Regions from separate parts of the Nonomuraea sp. B208 genome, predicted to be linked through region 4. Evidence: riboswitches for the same ligand, from Rfam matches in the RefSeq annotation. Region 4 holds a riboswitch; each other region holds the start of a gene.
The links. A riboswitch is a leader RNA that binds a small molecule or an ion and turns the genes downstream of it on or off. The one in region 4 is predicted to bind cyclic di-AMP.

Region 1 (4,193 bases), on a different contig from region 4:
CGTGGGCCGGGCCGTGCGCGCGAGCGGGCTGCCGCGCGAGAAGGTGTTCATCACGACCAAGCTGTGGAACGGCGACCACGGCCGCGCCGAGCAGGCCTTCGACGAGAGCCTGGCCCGGCTGGGCCTCGATTACGTCGACCTCTTCCTCATCCACTGGCCGGTGCCGCGGCAGGACAAGTACGTCCAGGCCTGGAAGGCCCTGGAGAAGATCTACCGGGACGGCCGGGCCAGGGCGATCGGGGTGTCCAACTTCACCGTCCCCACGCTCACCCGGCTGATGGAGGAGACGGGCATCACGCCGTCGATCAACCAGATCGAGCTCCATCCCTACCTGCAGCAGCGCGAGATGCGCGAGTTCCACGAGGCCAACGGCATCCTCACGGAGGCGTGGAGCCCGCTCGGCCAGGGCAGGGGCCTGCTGGACGATCCGGCGCTCGCGGTGCTGTCGGGCAAGTACGGCAGGACGCCCGCCCAGATCGTGCTCCGCTGGCACCTGCAGCTCGGCAACGTGGTGATCCCGAAGTCGGTCACCCCGGCGCGCATCAAGGAGAACATCGACGTGTTCGGCTTCATCCTCGACACCGAGGACATGGCCGCCATCGGAGCGCTCAACCAGGGCAAGCGCCTCGGGCCCGACCCCGACACCTTCAACGCCACCTGAACCCTCTACGATCTCGCCTTGTGCGAGATTTTGCGTGGGGCATAGCGGCGACCGGCGGCATCGCCCAGACCGTGGGGACGGCCATCGCGGCCGAGCCGGGCATGCGGGTGGCCGCCGTCGGCTCCCGCGACCTCGGCCGGGCGCGGGCGCTGGCGGCGACGCTCGGCGCGGAGTCGGCGTACGGCTCCTACGAGCAGCTGTGCGCCGACCCGGCCGTGGACGCGATCTACGTCGCCACGCCCCACGCCCAGCACCTCCCGGTGGCCGCGGCCGCCATCGCGAACGGCAAGGCCGTGCTGTGCGAGAAGCCGCTCGCGGCGAGCGTGGCCGACGCCGAGACGATGGTGCGCCTGGCGCGCGAGGCGGGCGTCTTCCTCATGGAGGCCATGTGGATGCGGTTCAACCCGCTGATCCGCATGATCGCCACCGACGAGCGCTTCGGGGAGATCCGCTCGGTGCAGGCGTCCTTCGGCTTCGCCCATCCCTATGACGAGGCGCACCGGCTGTGGGCTCCCGAGCTGGGCGGCGGCGCGCTGCTCGACCTCGGCATCTACCCGTTCGGGCTGGCGCAGCTGCTGCTCGGCATGCCCGAGAGCCTGCGCGTCACCGGGGCGCTCGCGCCCAACGGCGTGGACGCCGAGGCGGCGGGGCTGCTGACGTACTCCGGGGGGCGGCACGCCGTGGTGGCGACCTCGTTGCTCGCGCACTACCCCAACTCCGCCCACGTGGTCGGCACGGGCATGCGGGCGGACATCCCGGCGGCGTTCTGGGCGCCGGAGCGGATCGTGCTGTCCGCGCCCGGCATGGAGCCCGAGGAGCATCTGCTCGATCCGGCCGACAACGGCTACGCGGGTGAGGTGCGCGAGGTGCGTGCCGCGGTGGCCGAGGGACGGACCGAATCGGCGGTCATGCCGCTTGACGAATCCCTTGCCATGATGGGGCTGCTGGCCGACGCCCGGCAACAACTGTCCTGACCAGCCCTTTAGGGATTTGTCATCTCCTTGCCATGTGTATTACCTTATGGGGCATCTCAGGGCATACGTCCGTTTTGTCGGAGTATGTCTGACCATCGCAAGTGAAAGAACATCACAGGATCGTCCTGTGACCGCTGAATCCGCCACGCGCGGAACCGGGGACCCACGTCCTTTGGGGTGAATCGGCATCACGTGCCGTAGGGCAGCTTCCACGTCCGAACCCGTCAGCTAACCCGGTAAGCGGCATGGAAGCAAGGAGTAACCCCCTCGATGGCCAAGCACGGCTTCACCGCTGCCCGAAAGATGAAGATCGCCTACGCCGTCCTCGGCACGGCCGTGGCCGCCGCCGCGCTCGGCCCGCAGGCCGCGAACGCCGAGACCGCGTCGGCCGCAGGACAGCACAGCAGCACTGTCAAGAGCACCAAGAACCCGGTCGACCACGCCGCCCAGCGCTCCCGCGCCGACGAGAACAAGATCCAGGTCACCGCCGACCAGGTGCTGTCCATGGCCCGCTCCCAGGTGGGCACCAGCGAGAACGCCGCCGGCGGCGGCACCCCGTACCAGCGCTGGTACGCCGACTCGAAGCGGGCCGCCGAGACCATCGCCCGCGACGGCGGCACCCCCGCCGGCTACCTCAACGCCCCCTGGTGCGCGATGTTCGTCTCCTGGGTCGGCGAGAAGACCGGCGCCCGCCCGCAGATCGGCTGGGACGCCTGGACCGTCGCCCACGCCAAGTGGTTCAAGAACAACGACCGCTTCGGCACCGTCGCCAAGCCCGGCGCGGTGGTCTTCTTCTCCTGGAGCGGCAGCAAGGACCTCGACGCCATCAACCACGTCGGGTTCGTCGAGAAGGACAACCAGGACGGCACCATCTCCACCATCGAGGGCAACACCGGCAACGGCAAGGTGGAGGAGCGCGTCCGGCCGAAGTGGCAGGTCGTCGGCTACGGCTACCCCGAGTACGCCTCCTGACCTCACCCACGTACGAGCGCGCGTCCCCATCGCCCGGGGACGCGCGCTCGTCGCGTGTGCGGCCCCGCCCGGGTCAGGGCGTGGGCTCTTCCAGCAGCCGCAGGCTCTCGCGGGCCCACTCGGCGCGGGCCGTCGCGACCGCGATCTGGCCGGCGAAGACGTGCGCCTTCAGCGCGGCGATGCGGTCGTGCTCGGCCGCCGGGCGGTTCTTCAGCCGCTCCTTGAGCAGGGGCGTGTCCTTGGCCAGCAGCGCCTCCCTGTGCGCCCGCCACTCGGCGGCGAGCTGCTCCTGCTCGGCGATGAACGCCTTGAGCACCGACGCGGCCCGGTCCGGCTCGATCATGTCGAAGAACAGCGCCTGCAGGAAGAACGCGTCGCGCGCCGGCGGCGGGGTGTGGGAGGTGCCGAGCCAGGCGCGCAGCTCCGCCAGGCCGCGTTCGGTGATGGAGTAGACGGTCCTGCTCAGCCTGGTGCCCCGGATCTCCTTCTGGCCCTCGATGAGGCCGACCTGCTCCATCTGGCGCAGCGTGGGATAGATCTGGCTCTGCGGCGCCGACCACACCCAGCGCGGGGCGGCCTCGAAGAAGCGGGTCAGCTCGTACCCGTTCATGGGGCGCGCCTCCAGGACGCCGAGCAGCGCGTGCTGAAGCGACATGCCCTCCAGCATAGGGAGAGCATGATCCGTTCCTCTAGAACAGGTATGGAGATACATGTATTGTCCTCCCTGTCTTCGGGAACGATCTCGCGAGGAGGCGGGCGGCGGTGCGCACGGCTGAAGCCGGACCCTTACCGGAAGAGCACTTACGGACCGAGCTGGCCCTGGCCGGGCGGGCGCTGGCGGCGGCGGGGCTGGTGACCGCGTTCGGGCACGTCTCGGTCCGGACCGGCGCCGACCGGCTGCTGATGACTCCACCCGTGCCCCTCGGCACCCTCACGGCCGCGTCCCCGTACGCCGAGCTCCCCCTCGACGCCGCCGAACTGCCCGGCGGAGCGCCGCGCGAGGCGTGGATCCACGTCGAGATCGCCCGCGCCCGCCCCGGCGCCGGCGCGATCTGCCGGGCGCAGCCGCCCGCCGCCACCGCGCTCGCCGCCGCCGGGGTGCCCATCCGGCCACTCCACGGGCAGGGCGCCTTCCTCGGGCCCGAGGTGCCCGTGCTCGACGACGCCGTGCTCGTCCGCGACCGGGCCCGCGGCCGGGCGCTCGCCGACCGGCTCGGCGACTCCCCCGCCCTGGTCATGCGGGGCAACGGCGCGGTCACCGCCGGCGCGAGCGCCGGCGAGGCCGTCGCCCTCATGTGGGTGCTGGAGGCCAGCGCCCGCATGAACGCCACCGCCGCCGCGGCCGGCACCCCCGTCCCCCTCACCCCCGCCGAACAGCGGGCGTGGCGGTCCGCCGCGCCCGAACTCCTTGCCCGCATCTGGTCCCACCTCCGGGAGTCGTCATGATCGAGTTGACGGACATCGCCTACGTCCGCTCCGGCGCCGCCGACCTGGACACCGCCGTGCGCTTCGCGGTCGACGTCGTCGGCATGGAGCTCACCGCCCAGGAGAACGGCGTCGCCTACCTGCGCGCCGACCAGCGCCAC
Region 2 (4,193 bases), on a different contig from region 4:
AGCCCGGCTGGGTGCCGTACTGGCCCGAGGAGGGCTGCTGGCCGTAGCCCGGCTGCGACTGCGGCTGCTGGCCGTACTGGGGCTGCTGGCCGTAGCCCGGCTGGGACTGGCCCTGCTGGCCGTAGCCCTGCTGACCGTAGTCAGGCTGGGACTGCGGCTGCTGGCCGTAGCCCTGCTGCTGGCCGTAGCCCTGCTGCTGGCCGTACTGCGGTTGCTGGCCGTAGCCCTGCTGCTGGCCGCCGTACTGGGGCTGCTGGCCGTAGCCCTGCTGCTGGCCGTACTGCGGTTGCTGGCCGTAGCCCGGCTGCTGGCCGTACTGGGGCTGCTGGCCGTAGCCGGGCTGCTGCTGGTTGTAGGGGGACTGGCCGAAGGCGTCGTCCGTGCGGTAGCCGACCACGGTGGCGTCGGGGTCGGGCTCGCCGGGGTGACGGCCCTGGTGCTGCTGGCCGTAGGGGGGATTGCCAGGCGCGGAGTTCTCGCCGGATTCGTCTTGCGGATACGGCGGCTGTCCGGTGCTCACCGTGTCACCTCGCTTCGCGTGCGCATGTGGCACGTGTCAGGGCACATGCCTGTGCTGCCCAACGTATCGACATAGGTATCAACAATCACCTTTCCAATTGGTCAAGGTCCGCGTCACCCGATGTCAGATGGAGCAGCATGCGGGTGTTGCCCAGGGTGTTCGGCTTGACGTGCTCCAGGTCGAGGAACTCGGCCACACCCTCGTCGTACGAGGCCAGAAGTTCGGCGTAGACCTCCGGTGAGACCGGTGTCCCCTGGATGGGCCGGAACCCGTGCCTGGCGAAGAATTCGATCTCGAAAGTGAGACAGAATACGCGCCGCAGACCCAGATCCTTGGCCTGCTGTATGAGAGCCTCCACGATCCGGTGGCCGATGCCCATGCCCCGGCACTCCGGATCGACGGCGACCGTGCGGACCTCGGCGAGATCCTCCCACAGGACGTGCAGGGCGCCGCAGCCGGCGACCCGCCCGCCGAGATCGGCCACCCAGAACTCCTGTACGTCCTCGTACAGCGTCACCGTGGTCTTCTCCAGGAGCCGAGGACCCGCGCCCGCGTAGGTGTCGACCAGGCGCCTGATGCCGCGGACGTCGGGCGTGCGGGCACGCCGGACCACCACCGCGGTCTCGGGCGCTGTCAGCTCGGCCACCTGCTCCATGGCTCTCCAGAGTACAGATGTCATTACGGCTCGGACCTAACTCCCTCAACCGCCCCGTACCCGGGGTCCGGTACGACTGTCCAGGCGCAGGTCCGACGTTCGCCGACGTCAGGCAAAACCAAGGGCAAAAAGGACATAAAGTCTCTCCTGTACGCTTGATCACGAGATCACCTTGTGACCCTTCGGTTGTGAAACCTCAACAGATCAAGCAGTTCTGGTTGAGCAGGAACCGGGAGTGCATTAGTGTCCAGCGACGACGTTCCCCGCGTGTCGCGCGCGGGAGACACGCCCAATTCCCGCAAGGGAAGCCGGGGACCCGCCGATGGCGCCCGCCGCACGCCATCACTGGGGTGAATCCGAAACGTTCGGTAGGGCTCCTCCGGCCCGAACCCGTCAGCTAACCCGGTAGGCGTCGAGGAAGGGAGTCGGTTGGTGAAGCGCACGCGCACGCGTGGGGACGAGAGGACGGCGGGCGGGAGCGCCCCCCGTCGGGAGCGGTTCCGGCGGCCGTTCCGCCTCGGAGCGGCGGCCCTGATGGCCGGCGCGTTACTGGCGGCCCCCATCGCCCCAGCGTCCGCGGAGCCCAAGCCCTCCCTCAAGGAGCTGTCGGAGCGGGTCGAGAAGCTGCACGTCGAGATCGAGACGCTCACGGAGCAGTACAACGGCCAGCGGGAGAAGTACAAAACCGCCAAGAAGGCCGCCGACTCCGCCCAGCAGACCTTGGCCGACAGCCAGGCCGACCTCGCCGCCAAGCGCGCGAAGGCCGTCATGCTCGCCCAGAACGCCTACATCACCGGCGGGCTCAACCGCTCGCTCACGTTCATGCAGTCCGACGATCCCGAGAAGTTCCTCGACCGGGCCGCGACCACCCACGCGCTGGAGACGCAGCAGAGCGAAGAGGTCAACCAGCTGCTCAAGGCCATGGACGCGGCCACCCGCGCCGAGGCCGGCGCCAAGACCCGCATGGAGGAGCTGCGCGGGATCGTGGCCGACCTCGACGCCAAGCGCGACAAGATCACCGCCCTCGTGGCCAAGACGGAGAGCAGCCTCTTCCGCCGCGCCCTCGGCGAGGCCGGGCAGCCCGGCACCCGCGCCGTACGCGTCAACCTGCCGATCCCCGGCACCGGCAAGGCCGCCGCGGCCGCCAGGTGGGCGCTCACGCAGCAGCTCAAGCCGTACGTGTGGGGCGCGGGAGGCCCCAGCTCCTACGACTGCTCCGGCCTGGTCATGGCCGCCTTCAGGCGCGTCGGCATCTCGCTGCCGCACTACACCGGCGACCAGTGGACCGCGGGTCGGCACATCTCCCGTGAGGAGATGCGCCCCGGCGACCTGGTCTTCTTCTACAGCGACCTGCACCACGTCGGCATCTACATCGGCGGGGGCATGATGGTGCACGCCCCGCGCACCGGCGACGTCGTACGGGTGGCCGCGCTCGGCAACCGGCCCTTCGCGGGCGCGGTGCGCATCGCAGACTGAGCCGGCATGACCCGGTGACCCTTGCTCCAAGCGTCCCTTCAGATGAGATGGCGGCGTGCCGCCCAGGCCACGGCCTCGATGGCCGTGGCCACACCGATGCGGTCGCAGATGCCGCGCAGTCTTCGGCGCACCGTGCGTCCGCTGATGTCCAGACGTCTCCCCACTCGATCCACAGTGACGCCCTTGGCCAGCTCGCCGAGTAAAGCCAGATCCGCGTGGCTCAGCTCAACGCCTTCAGTGAGCACTTCCATCGGGAGCCCTCCCCCCCAACAGCAGAATTTGGACCTCACAACGGGCCAAAGCCGCTCGTCTCGCAGAAGGTAAACGCATCTCTGAAAGGTCGTCAAGCGTGATAAATCCCGCCCTTGACGAGCGCTATTGACATGATCGCGTATATGTGACCTACTCGCCATATGCCGACCGGATGCTGGACGCGCGATGACCGATCTCGTTGATCAGTCCGGAGGCTCATCACCCTCCCCTTCGGGTTCGGCGGACCTTCTGGGTTTTGATCCCGCGGACCCCGGCTTTCTGGTTGATCCCTATGCGCGCTACCACGCGCTGCGCGAACGCGGGCCGATCTTCCGTACGCCGGCCGGGCTGTTCGTCCTGACCGATCACGAATTGTGCGGCGCCATGCTCCGCGATCCGCGTTTCGGTCACGGCCCCAGTCCCATCAACCGCGTCAATCCAGGTCAGCCTGTCGAGTCATTTCTGCGGATGGATCCGCCCGATCACACCCGGTTACGCGGTCTGGTCAGCAGGGCGTTCACGCCCCGCATGGTCGAACGGCTGCGCCCGCGCGTCGAGGCCGTCACCGCCGGGCTGATCGCGGCGCTGCCCGAGGAGGGCGACCTGGTTTCCGGCTTCGCGTACCCGCTGCCGGTCAGGGTGATCTGCGAGATGCTGGGGGTGCCGCCGGAAGATCACGAGCGCTTCCAGGGCTGGAGCGAGACGGCCGCCCGCAGCCTTGACCCGATGCTTACAGCGGAGCTGATATCGGAGAGCGGGCGGTCAGGAAGAGAGTTCCGCGACTACTTCCGCGACCTCCTGGAGCTCCGGCGCCGGCAGCCGGGCGACGACCTGCTGAGCGCACTCACCCGGGTCGAGGAGCTGACCGAGGGCGAGCTGCTGGCCACCTGCGTGCTGCTGCTCGTGGCCGGGCACGAGACGACCGTCAACCTCATCGCCAACGGGGTGCTCGCCCTGGTCCGGCACGGCCTGCTCGCGTACGCCGCCGAGCGGCCGCGGCAGGTCGTCGAGGAGGTGCTGCGCTACGACCCGCCGGTCCAGCTCACCGGACGGGTGGCGCTGCGCGACGCGGAGCTCGGCGGGACGCCGGTGCCCGCGGGGACGGCCGTGGTCGCGCTGATCGGCGCGGCCAATCGCGACCCCGCGGTCTTCCCCGACCCCGACCACCTCGACCCCACCCGATCCGACCCCGGCCGACCCGACCCCGGCCGACCCGACCTCAGCCGCTCCGACCCCGGCCGATCCGACCTCAGCCGCTCCGACGCCACCCGCTCGGATGGCGCTCGTGAG
Region 3 (4,193 bases), on a different contig from region 4:
GTACGCCTTCAGGCCCTCGAACAGCTCCTGCGCGTAGTGGAAGACCGCGGTGGCCGGGTCGAGCGAGAGCGGCCCGTACGGCGCCAGCCGGGCGTCGTGCCAGCCGCGACCCTCGGTGTAGTCGATGATGATCATGTGGTCGGTGAAGGACTGCCCGAATCCGGGGTTCGTCAGTACCTGCTCCCGCTCGGCCGCGGTGCGAGCGTGGTCGGATAGCTGCACGTCGAAGCTGAGCTTCTGAGCGATGGTCATGACGATGGTCCTTCTCTCTGCGATTTCGCGAAAATCTACCGAATCCTGAGGGTCCGTGGACCCGCTACAGCGCGGCAGTGCTGCCCGAAGGCAGCTAGTACTTCCTATTGTCTCGCCATATGGGATGACAAGCTGCCGTTGGGCGATTCGGCCACTTCGGACAGCAAAAAGCGCCTGGCGATCCGGGTGCGGACCGCCAGGCGCGTGGGGAGGCTAGGCGGCCCTAGCCGGATACTCGCGCGGTGATGTCGTCGCCGATCTGCGAGGTGGTGCGGCCGGTCCAGCCGGTCAGCCGCTCGACGATGTCGTCGGCGACCGCCTGCTCGACCTTGGCCGCCTCGGCGCTCAGGCCGAGGTGGTCGAGGAGCATGGCGACCGACAGGATGGTGGCGGTCGGGTCGGCCTTGCCCTGGCCCGCGATGTCGGGGGCGCTGCCGTGCACCGGCTCGAACATGCTGGGCGCCGTGCGCTCGGGGTTGATGTTGCCGCTCGCGGCCAGGCCGATGCCGCCCGCGATGGCCGCGCCGAGGTCGGTGATGATGTCGCCGAACAGGTTGTCGGTGACGACGACGTCGAAGCGCCCCGGCTGCGTCACGAAGAACATCGACGCCGCGTCGATGTGGCAGTAGTCGGTGGTGACCTCGGGGTATTCCTCGGCCACCCGGTTGACCGTGCGCTGCCACAGGTCGCCGGCGAAGGTGAGGACGTTGGTCTTGTGGACCAGCGTCAGCTTCTTGCGCGGGCGGCTCTGGGCCTTGTCGAAGGCGTAGCGGACGACGCGCTCGACGCCGTGGGCGGTGTTGAGCGACTCCTGGGTGGCGATCTCGTGCGGCGTGCCGCGCCGCATGGCGCCGCCGGTGCCCGCGTAGAGGCCCTCGGTGCCCTCGCGGACCACGATCATGTCGATGTCCTCGGCCGTGGTGTCGGCCAGCGGGGTCTCGACGCCGGGGAAGAGTTTGACCGGGCGCAGGTTGACGTAGTGGTCGAACTCGAAGCGCAGCCGCAGCAGCAGGTCGCGCTCCAGGATGCCCGGCGGCACGCTGGGGTCGCCCACCGCGCCGAGCAGGATCGCGTCGTAGCCGCGCAGCTCCTGCAGCACCGAGTCGGGCAGCGTCTCGCCGGTGCGGTGGTATCGCGCCGCGCCCAGGTCGTAGTGCGTGGGCTCGATCTTCGTGCCGACGGCTTCGAGGACCTTGAGCCCTTCGGTGACGACCTCGGTGCCGATGCCATCGCCGGGGATGACGGCCAAGCGGATGTTACGCGACTCCATGCCGGTACCTTACCGGCTCGTCTCGCCTGACGAACACCCGGTCTCATTTCTCGGACTGTTCACGAGAAGTCCGATTTGTGAACATTTGCGATCTTTTGACCGATTCGTTAGCGTCCGTGCCCTGCCTAATCCACGCGGCGGTTCGCGTGGAGCCGGGGACCCACTCTCCCCCAGGGGCGAATCGGCATGCGCCGTAGGGCTGCTTCCAAGCCCGAGCCCGTCAGCTAACCCGGTCGGCCGTATGGAAGGACAGTCCCCTGTCTCGCATCGCCATTCTCGTGGCGGCGGGCGCGACCGGCCTCGCCGTGCTCGCCTCCCCCGCCCAGGCCTCCACCCCCGACGAGAACAACCCCGACCGCGCGCCCAAGGCCGAAACCCTCGACCAGCGCGCACTCACCACCACGCTCACCGGTCCGGAACTCAAGAAGATCCGGGACCGGCAGAGCAGGCCCGCCTGGAAGATCGCGCTGAACTTCGCCCTGAAAAAACAGGGCATCCCGTACCTATGGGGCGGGACCGGCAGGGGCGGGTACGACTGCTCGGGCCTCATGCTCCGGGCGTACCAGAAGGCGGGGATCCAGCTGCCCCGCGTCGCCGCCGACCAGTACGCGGCATTCGACAAGAAGGTCTCCTGGAACCACCTCAAGCCCGGCGACCTGGTCTTCTTCAGCAACCTCGGCCACGTCGGGATGATCTCCCGGCCCGGCTACATGGTGCACGCGCCCCGCACCGGCGACGTCATCAAGGAGGAAAAGCTGTCGAGCTGGCGCAGGAGCGTCTTCGTCGGCGGCGTCCGGCCCGACCGCAAGGGCGTACGGGAGTGGGCGGAGCGGCAGGAGGAGCCGGCACCGCCCATGCCCGTCGCGTCGGTGCTCTGACCGACGTCCCTGATGGGTGAGCCGGGGCCCTACCGGCCGGACTCCTGCGGGGCGCCGCCGTTGTCGCGGCGGTCCAGCGCGGTCTGCAGGGCCTCGGCGGCCTCGTCCTTGTGGTCTTCCGCACGGTTCCAGGCGTACATCTCGTACATGATCGTCAACTCGTTTCGCGAGGAGGCGTTACTGACGGGAGGGACTTACCGGCCGACGCGACGCCGTTCACCGCGGCGAGTCGCCGACCTGCCCTAACAGGCCTCGCCGCGGCAGGTAATGAGTACGAGCACCTGGCGCATGTGCTTCCACGTTAACCGAGGAATCTCGTTGGATGTCCTAGCATCCCGCATGCTGAGACAGCTGAGACGACGAAAAGGCCGCCGCCCGATCCGGGCGGCGGCCTTTCGCGCGAGGCGGGGAGTGTCAGTCCTCCAGGTCCACAGAACGGCCGCTCTCTGCGCCGATCTCGGCCACGATCTGGTCGACGATGTCGGCCGGGATCGCCGAGTCGACGGTCAGCGCGATGAGCGCCTTGCCGCCCTTGACGTCGCGGGCCACCTGCATGGAGGCGATGTTGACGCCGTGCTCGCCGAGCAGGCGGCCGACCACGCCGACGATGCCGGGACGGTCGGCGTAGGTGAAGAACGCGAGGTGCGCCGTCGGCTCGATCTCCATCTCGTAGCCGTTGACCTCGACGATCTTGGTGATCTGGCGGGGACCGGACAGCGTGCCCGACACCGAGACCTGGCGGCCGTCGGCCAGCACGCCGCGTACGGTCACCACGTTGCGCCAGTCGGGGCTCTCGGAGCTGGTGATCAGCTCGACGGCGACGCCGCGGTCCTTGGCCAGCAGCGGCGCGTTGACGTAGGTGACCTGCTCCTCGATGACGTCGGCGAAGACGCCCTTGAGCGCGGCCAGCTCGATGACCCGCACGTCCTGGGAGGCGATCTCGCCGCGCACCTCGACGTCGAGCTTGGTGGCGACCTCGCCGGCCAGCGCGGTGAACACCCGGCCCAGCTTCTCGGCCAGCGGCAGGCCCGGCTTGACGTCCTCGGCGACGGCGCCGCCCTGGACGTTGACCGCGTCCGGCACGAACTCGCCCGCGAGCGCCAGCTTCACGCTCCGCGCGACCTGGGTGCCGGCCTTCTCCTGGGCCTCGTGGGTGGAGGCGCCGAGGTGCGGCGTGACGACGACCTGGTCGAGCTCGAACAGCGGGCTGTCGGTGCAGGGCTCCTTGGCGAAGACGTCGAGGCCGGCGCCGGCGACGCGGCCCTCCTTGATCGCGGAGTAGAGCGCGGCCTCGTCCACGATGCCGCCGCGGGCGACGTTGACGATGCGCACGCTCGGCTTGACCTTGTGCAGCGCCTCGTCGCCGATGAGCCCGAGGGTCTCCTTGGTCTTCGGCAGGTGCACGGTGATGAAGTCGGCCTGCTTGAACACCTCGTCGAGGCTCACCAGCTTGACGCCGAGCTGCGCGGCGCGGGCCGGCGGCAGGTAGGGGTCGTAGGCGATGATCTCGACGCCGAACGGCGCCAGCCGCTGCGCCACGAGCTGGCCGATCTTGCCGAAGCCGAGGATGCCGACGACCTTCTCGTCCAGCTCGACGCCGGTGTACTTGGACCGCTTCCACTCCCCGTTCTTCAGCGCGGCGTGCGCCTGGGCGGTGTTGCGCGCGCTGGCCAGGATGAGGGCGACGGTCTGCTCGGCGGCGCTGGTGATGTTGGAGGTCGGCGCGTTGACGACCATGACACCGGCCTTGGTGGCCGCCTCGACGTCGACGTTGTCGAGCCCGACGCCCGCGC
Region 4 (4,193 bases):
CCCCGGATGGGCGGGCGAGAGGGTCTCACCGGTCTCCGCAGGCGTTTTCCGTCTCCGCTTCCCGCCCATCTCAGGCACGGGTTTCCGTCCAGCGGCGACGATCCGACGTCCTTCGGCACGGATGTTGATCTCGGCATTGACATCCCGGTCGTGGGTAACCCCGCAAGGGCAGGTCCACTTCCGTACGGCCAGCGGCATCTGCCCGGCCAACGCTCTGCAGGCCGAACAGAGCTTGGAGGAGGGGAAGAACCTGCCGACCTTCACGAACGTCCGGCCGTACAGCTTCGCCTTGTACTCCACCATACCGATGAACGATGCCCAGCCCGCATCGTGCACGCTCTTGGCCAGCCTGGTGCGTGCCAGTCCCTTGACCGCCAGATCCTCCACATAGATCGCTTGGTTTTCGCGGATCAGCTTCGTGGACAACTGGTGGTGGAACTCGCGGCGCGCGTCGGCGACCTCGGCATGCCGGCGGGCGATCTTCACCCGGGCCTTGGCCCGGTTCTTGCTGCCTTTCTCCTTGCGTGACAGGGCAATTTGCGCCCGCTTGAGGTTCTTCTCCGCTCGGCGCAGGAACCGCGGGCTGTCGATCTTCCGTCCGCCCGACAGCACCGCGAAATGCGTCAGGCCCAGGTCGATCCCGGTCTCGGCTTCGATCGCGGGCAAAGGAGTCTGGGCGGCCTCGACCACGAAAGAAGCGAAATGCCTCCCGGCGGCATCCCTGACCACGGTGACAGAAGAGGGCTCGGACGGCAGGCTGCGTGACCAGCACACCGCCACATCACCGATCTTCGGCAGCCGCAGCTTGCCGGCCGGGGTGATAGCGAAACGCGCGTTGCGGGTGAAGCGGATCGCCTGCCGGTTGTCCTTGCGCGACCGGAAACGCGGCGGCCCCAGCGCGGGCCCCTTGCGCGTTCCGGACCTGGAGGCGAAGAAGTTCCGGAACGCCGCACAGGCGTCGGACAGCGCCTGCTGAAGCACCACCGCAGACACCTCGCCAAACCAGGAGCGCTGCGGTGTCCGTTTCGCCTGGGTGATCACCAGGCGGGACAGTTCCGCGTCGGTGACGAACGGCAAGCCCTGCTGGTGGACGTGATTGCGCAGCGCGACCGCGTCGTTGAACACCACCCGGGCGCACCCGAACGCCCGCGCGAGCGCAAGGCGCTGGCCGGGGGTCGGGTCGATCCGAAAGGAGTACCGCAGCTGCACTGGGTAATCCTACGGTTGGGTCATGGGCGAGTGCAGCGATATCAGGTCCGGCGGGCATTCCGTCTTCGTGCTGCACCCGCATCTGTTCTTCGTGACGAAGATCCGGCATCCGGTGGCCACCGGCAAGCGCCTGGCCCCGGCTGCAAGAGAGCGAGCTGGTCGGCTTCACCTCCGGGCCGAAGGCCGGAGGTGAAGCCGACGGTTCCGGTAGCCGGGCCGGACGGGTGCCCGGGGTGGGAAAAGGCGACAGCCCCGCCCGATCCCGTACGGGGATCGGGGCGGGGCTGTGGTCACATACCGGGACGGACCGCGCCGACGAACGACGATTTACGCCATCCGCTCAGCTTGTCGATACGTACCCGTTCGCCGGTCCTGGGCGAGTGGATCATCTTGCCCTTGCCGACGTACATGCCTACGTGGCCGAGCCCGTTGAAGAACATCAGGTCGCCTGGCTTGAGCTTTTTCCAGGAGACCTTCGTCCGGGTGCGGGCGAACTGGCTGCTCGCCACGCGCGGGAGCCTGATTCCGGCCTTCTTCCAGGCGTACTGGACGAGTCCGGAGCAGTCGAACGAGCCGGGGCCGGTGCCGCCGTAGCGGTACGGGTCCCCGATCTGGTTCTTGGCCACGGCGACGGCCCGGTGAGCCTTCGCCTGCTGCCGAGCGACCTTGCGCGCCTTGGCCGACCTGGCGGTCTTGACGGCCTTGGCGGACTTCGACGACTTCGTGCTGGTCTGCACCGAGGTCGTGGAGGTCGTGGCCGCGTCGCTCGTGGTCGCCGCCTGAGCCGCCGGGGCGTGGAGGACCACACCTCCGGCCGTCACGGTCATGGTGAGCGCCGCGCCACTCAGGGCAAGACGGGACAGACGGGGGTTATGCGGGGAGGTAGACAGGATTTCTCCTTGAGACTTCCACGAACGCCTACCGGGTTAGCTGACGGATTCGGGCCTGGAAGTAGCCCTACGGCGCGTGCGAACAGCGCCGATTCACCCCTGATCCCCTAGGGAGGGGGATCGGTGGTTCCCCGGCTCCGTGCCTCCTGGCTGCACGGATTCGGCAGGTCGCCGCCCCGTCGAGGTTTTTCTCATGGGGATGTACGGGAGGCGACCGGCGGATTCTGCGGGCGACATGGCGTGTCACCGCGACGCCAGAAGCTACGCCGACACGTCACGAATCGGCAAAGCGGACGACGGCTTGTCAAGATCAGACAAGGGGTCGAGTCAGGATCGAAACTCCTGCTCGGCGACCGGGCTCCGTTACCGGAATGTGACCATACTCACACTTCTCAGGACAGGGTCCAGTAAGGGGCGATTTGTCACTTTCGTCACAGTTTTCACTGCGATAACAGGGCACCGCGTCGCCGGCGCGGGAGGACGTACGGACGGCCTCAGGGACGGATGGCGCCCACGAGCCGCCGCCCGTAGGCCGACAGCTTGACGACCTTCACGACGTCGCCTGTCTGCGGCGCGTGAACGATCTGCCCGTTGCCCGCGTAGATACTGACGTGCCCCAGTCCTTCGCTGAAGATGAGGTCCCCGGGCTGCAGCGCGTCCAGGCTCACCCGGCGGTTCGCCCCCCAGGCCCACTGCTGCCACGTCGTACGCGGCAGCGAGACCCCCGCGGCCCGCCAGGCCGCCTGCGTCAGGCCGGAGCAGTCGTAGCCGCCCGGGCCCGTCCCGCCGAACACGTACGGCTTGCCGATCTGCGCGTAGGCGAAGCGCAGCACCGAGGCCGCGTTGCCCGACGCGGAGCCGGTGTACTTCATGCCGGTGCTGTTGGGGTTGCCTGGGTTGTAGGCGTTCAGCTTCTCCAGCAGCTTCTTCTGCTGGGCGATCAGCTTGAGGATCTCCGCGCGTTCCTTCTGGACCCCGTCGCGCTCCTTGTCGGCCGCCTCCAGGGCCTTCTCCGCCTTGTCCCGCTCGGTCTTGAGCCCGCGGTTCTCCCGGTCGAAGGCGCTCAGCTTCTCGGCCCGTTCCTTGGAGATCTGGCCGGTCAGCGCGAGGCGGGCGAGGAAGTCGTCGGGGTTGTCGGCGCCGAGGAAGCCCGGCAGGGACGTGACGTCGCCGCCGAGCTGGTAGCTGTCGACGGCCATGCTGATCACCTGGGCGCGCAGGTCGGCGACGGTGGCCAGCTTGCGCTTGTAGCTGTTGTCGAGGTCCGTGTAGCTGGACTTCGCCTTCTTGTACCGCTCCGTGGCCGTGTTGTAGCGGTCGACGACCTTGTCCGCCTTGTCGTTGAGCTTCTCCAGCTTGGCCTTGGCCTGAGCGAGCGTGGGTTTGGGATCGGCGATCGCGGCCCCGGTGGGAGTAAGCACCAGTCCGAACGCGATCCCCGCGGCCACCGGTACCCGGCCAAACCTCACTGCGTCGCCTCCCAGGGTAAACATCTGGGGCGAATAGTACAGAAGTGGCGGGTGAGGTCTCACCTCAATGGGTAAAACCTTAAATTCGTAATCTAGGCGCGACCAAGCCGGCGCAACAGCAGAGCAGACGGAACCGGTCTGGCTCCCATCCGCCGCACCGATTCGGCCACCTCGCGGTCGGAGGACACGACGGCGATGGCCCGCCCCGGCGGCTCGACCCGGACGAGCTGCCGGATGAGGTCGTCGGCGATCTCCCCGGGGTCGCTGAAGAGCACCCGCACCCCGCGCGGCGCGACGACCTGCACGGGGGCGTTGAGCTCGGCCCCGTCGAAGACGACGGTCACCTCGACCCTGGTCTGCGCGGCCAGCCCGCCGAGGTTGGTCATGAGCCGGTTGCGCTGGTCGGCCAGGGTGAGCGTGCCGTAGCCGGTCTTGGTGACGTTGTAGCCGTCGATGATGAGGTGGATCTGCGGGATCGCGAGGAGCTGGTCGAGCAGCTGCGGGTCGTCGTCGGCCAGCGCTCGCGCGGGCACGCCGCGCACGCCCGGCCGCTCGCCGGGGTGGGCCGCGACCGAGTCGGCGGGCCGGCTGATGGTGGCCGGCAGGCCGAGCTCCCTGCGCAGCC

Region 1: another riboswitch for cyclic di-AMP. It lies ahead of AC27IY_RS26355 (CHAP domain-containing protein); the one in region 4 lies ahead of AC27IY_RS25440 (C40 family peptidase).
Region 2: another riboswitch for cyclic di-AMP. It lies ahead of AC27IY_RS18505 (C40 family peptidase); the one in region 4 lies ahead of AC27IY_RS25440 (C40 family peptidase).
Region 3: another riboswitch for cyclic di-AMP. It lies ahead of AC27IY_RS46935 (C40 family peptidase); the one in region 4 lies ahead of AC27IY_RS25440 (C40 family peptidase).

Annotation. Positions count from the first base shown of each region.
Region 1 is NZ_BAAJOU010000024.1:67,022-71,214, reverse strand. It holds gene AC27IY_RS26365 (aldo/keto reductase) at 1-661, shown strand, start outside; gene AC27IY_RS26360 (Gfo/Idh/MocA family protein) at 682-1,635, shown strand; cyclic di-AMP (ydaO/yuaA leader) riboswitch at 1,758-1,893, shown strand; gene AC27IY_RS26355 (CHAP domain-containing protein) at 1,906-2,607, shown strand; gene AC27IY_RS26350 (PadR family transcriptional regulator) at 2,681-3,262, opposite strand; gene AC27IY_RS26345 (class II aldolase/adducin family protein) at 3,370-4,053, shown strand; gene AC27IY_RS26340 (VOC family protein) at 4,050-4,193, shown strand, end outside.
Region 2 is NZ_BAAJOU010000021.1:334,226-338,418, reverse strand. It holds gene AC27IY_RS18515 (RDD family protein) at 1-520, opposite strand, end outside; gene AC27IY_RS18510 (amino-acid N-acetyltransferase) at 606-1,175, opposite strand; cyclic di-AMP (ydaO/yuaA leader) riboswitch at 1,452-1,602, shown strand; gene AC27IY_RS18505 (C40 family peptidase) at 1,608-2,651, shown strand; gene AC27IY_RS18500 (LuxR C-terminal-related transcriptional regulator) at 2,690-2,902, opposite strand; gene AC27IY_RS18495 (cytochrome P450) at 3,372-4,193, shown strand, end outside.
Region 3 is NZ_BAAJOU010000033.1:334,654-338,846, reverse strand. It holds gene AC27IY_RS46945 (branched-chain amino acid aminotransferase) at 1-252, opposite strand, end outside; gene AC27IY_RS46940 (3-isopropylmalate dehydrogenase) at 476-1,522, opposite strand; cyclic di-AMP (ydaO/yuaA leader) riboswitch at 1,635-1,776, shown strand; gene AC27IY_RS46935 (C40 family peptidase) at 1,801-2,400, shown strand; gene serA (phosphoglycerate dehydrogenase) at 2,815-4,193, opposite strand, start outside.
Region 4 is NZ_BAAJOU010000023.1:331,453-335,645, reverse strand. It holds gene AC27IY_RS25445 (RNA-guided endonuclease InsQ/TnpB family protein) at 1-1,209, opposite strand, end outside; gene AC27IY_RS25440 (C40 family peptidase) at 1,500-2,036, opposite strand; cyclic di-AMP (ydaO/yuaA leader) riboswitch at 2,110-2,275, opposite strand; gene AC27IY_RS25435 (C40 family peptidase) at 2,594-3,520, opposite strand; gene AC27IY_RS25430 (NYN domain-containing protein) at 3,661-4,193, opposite strand, start outside.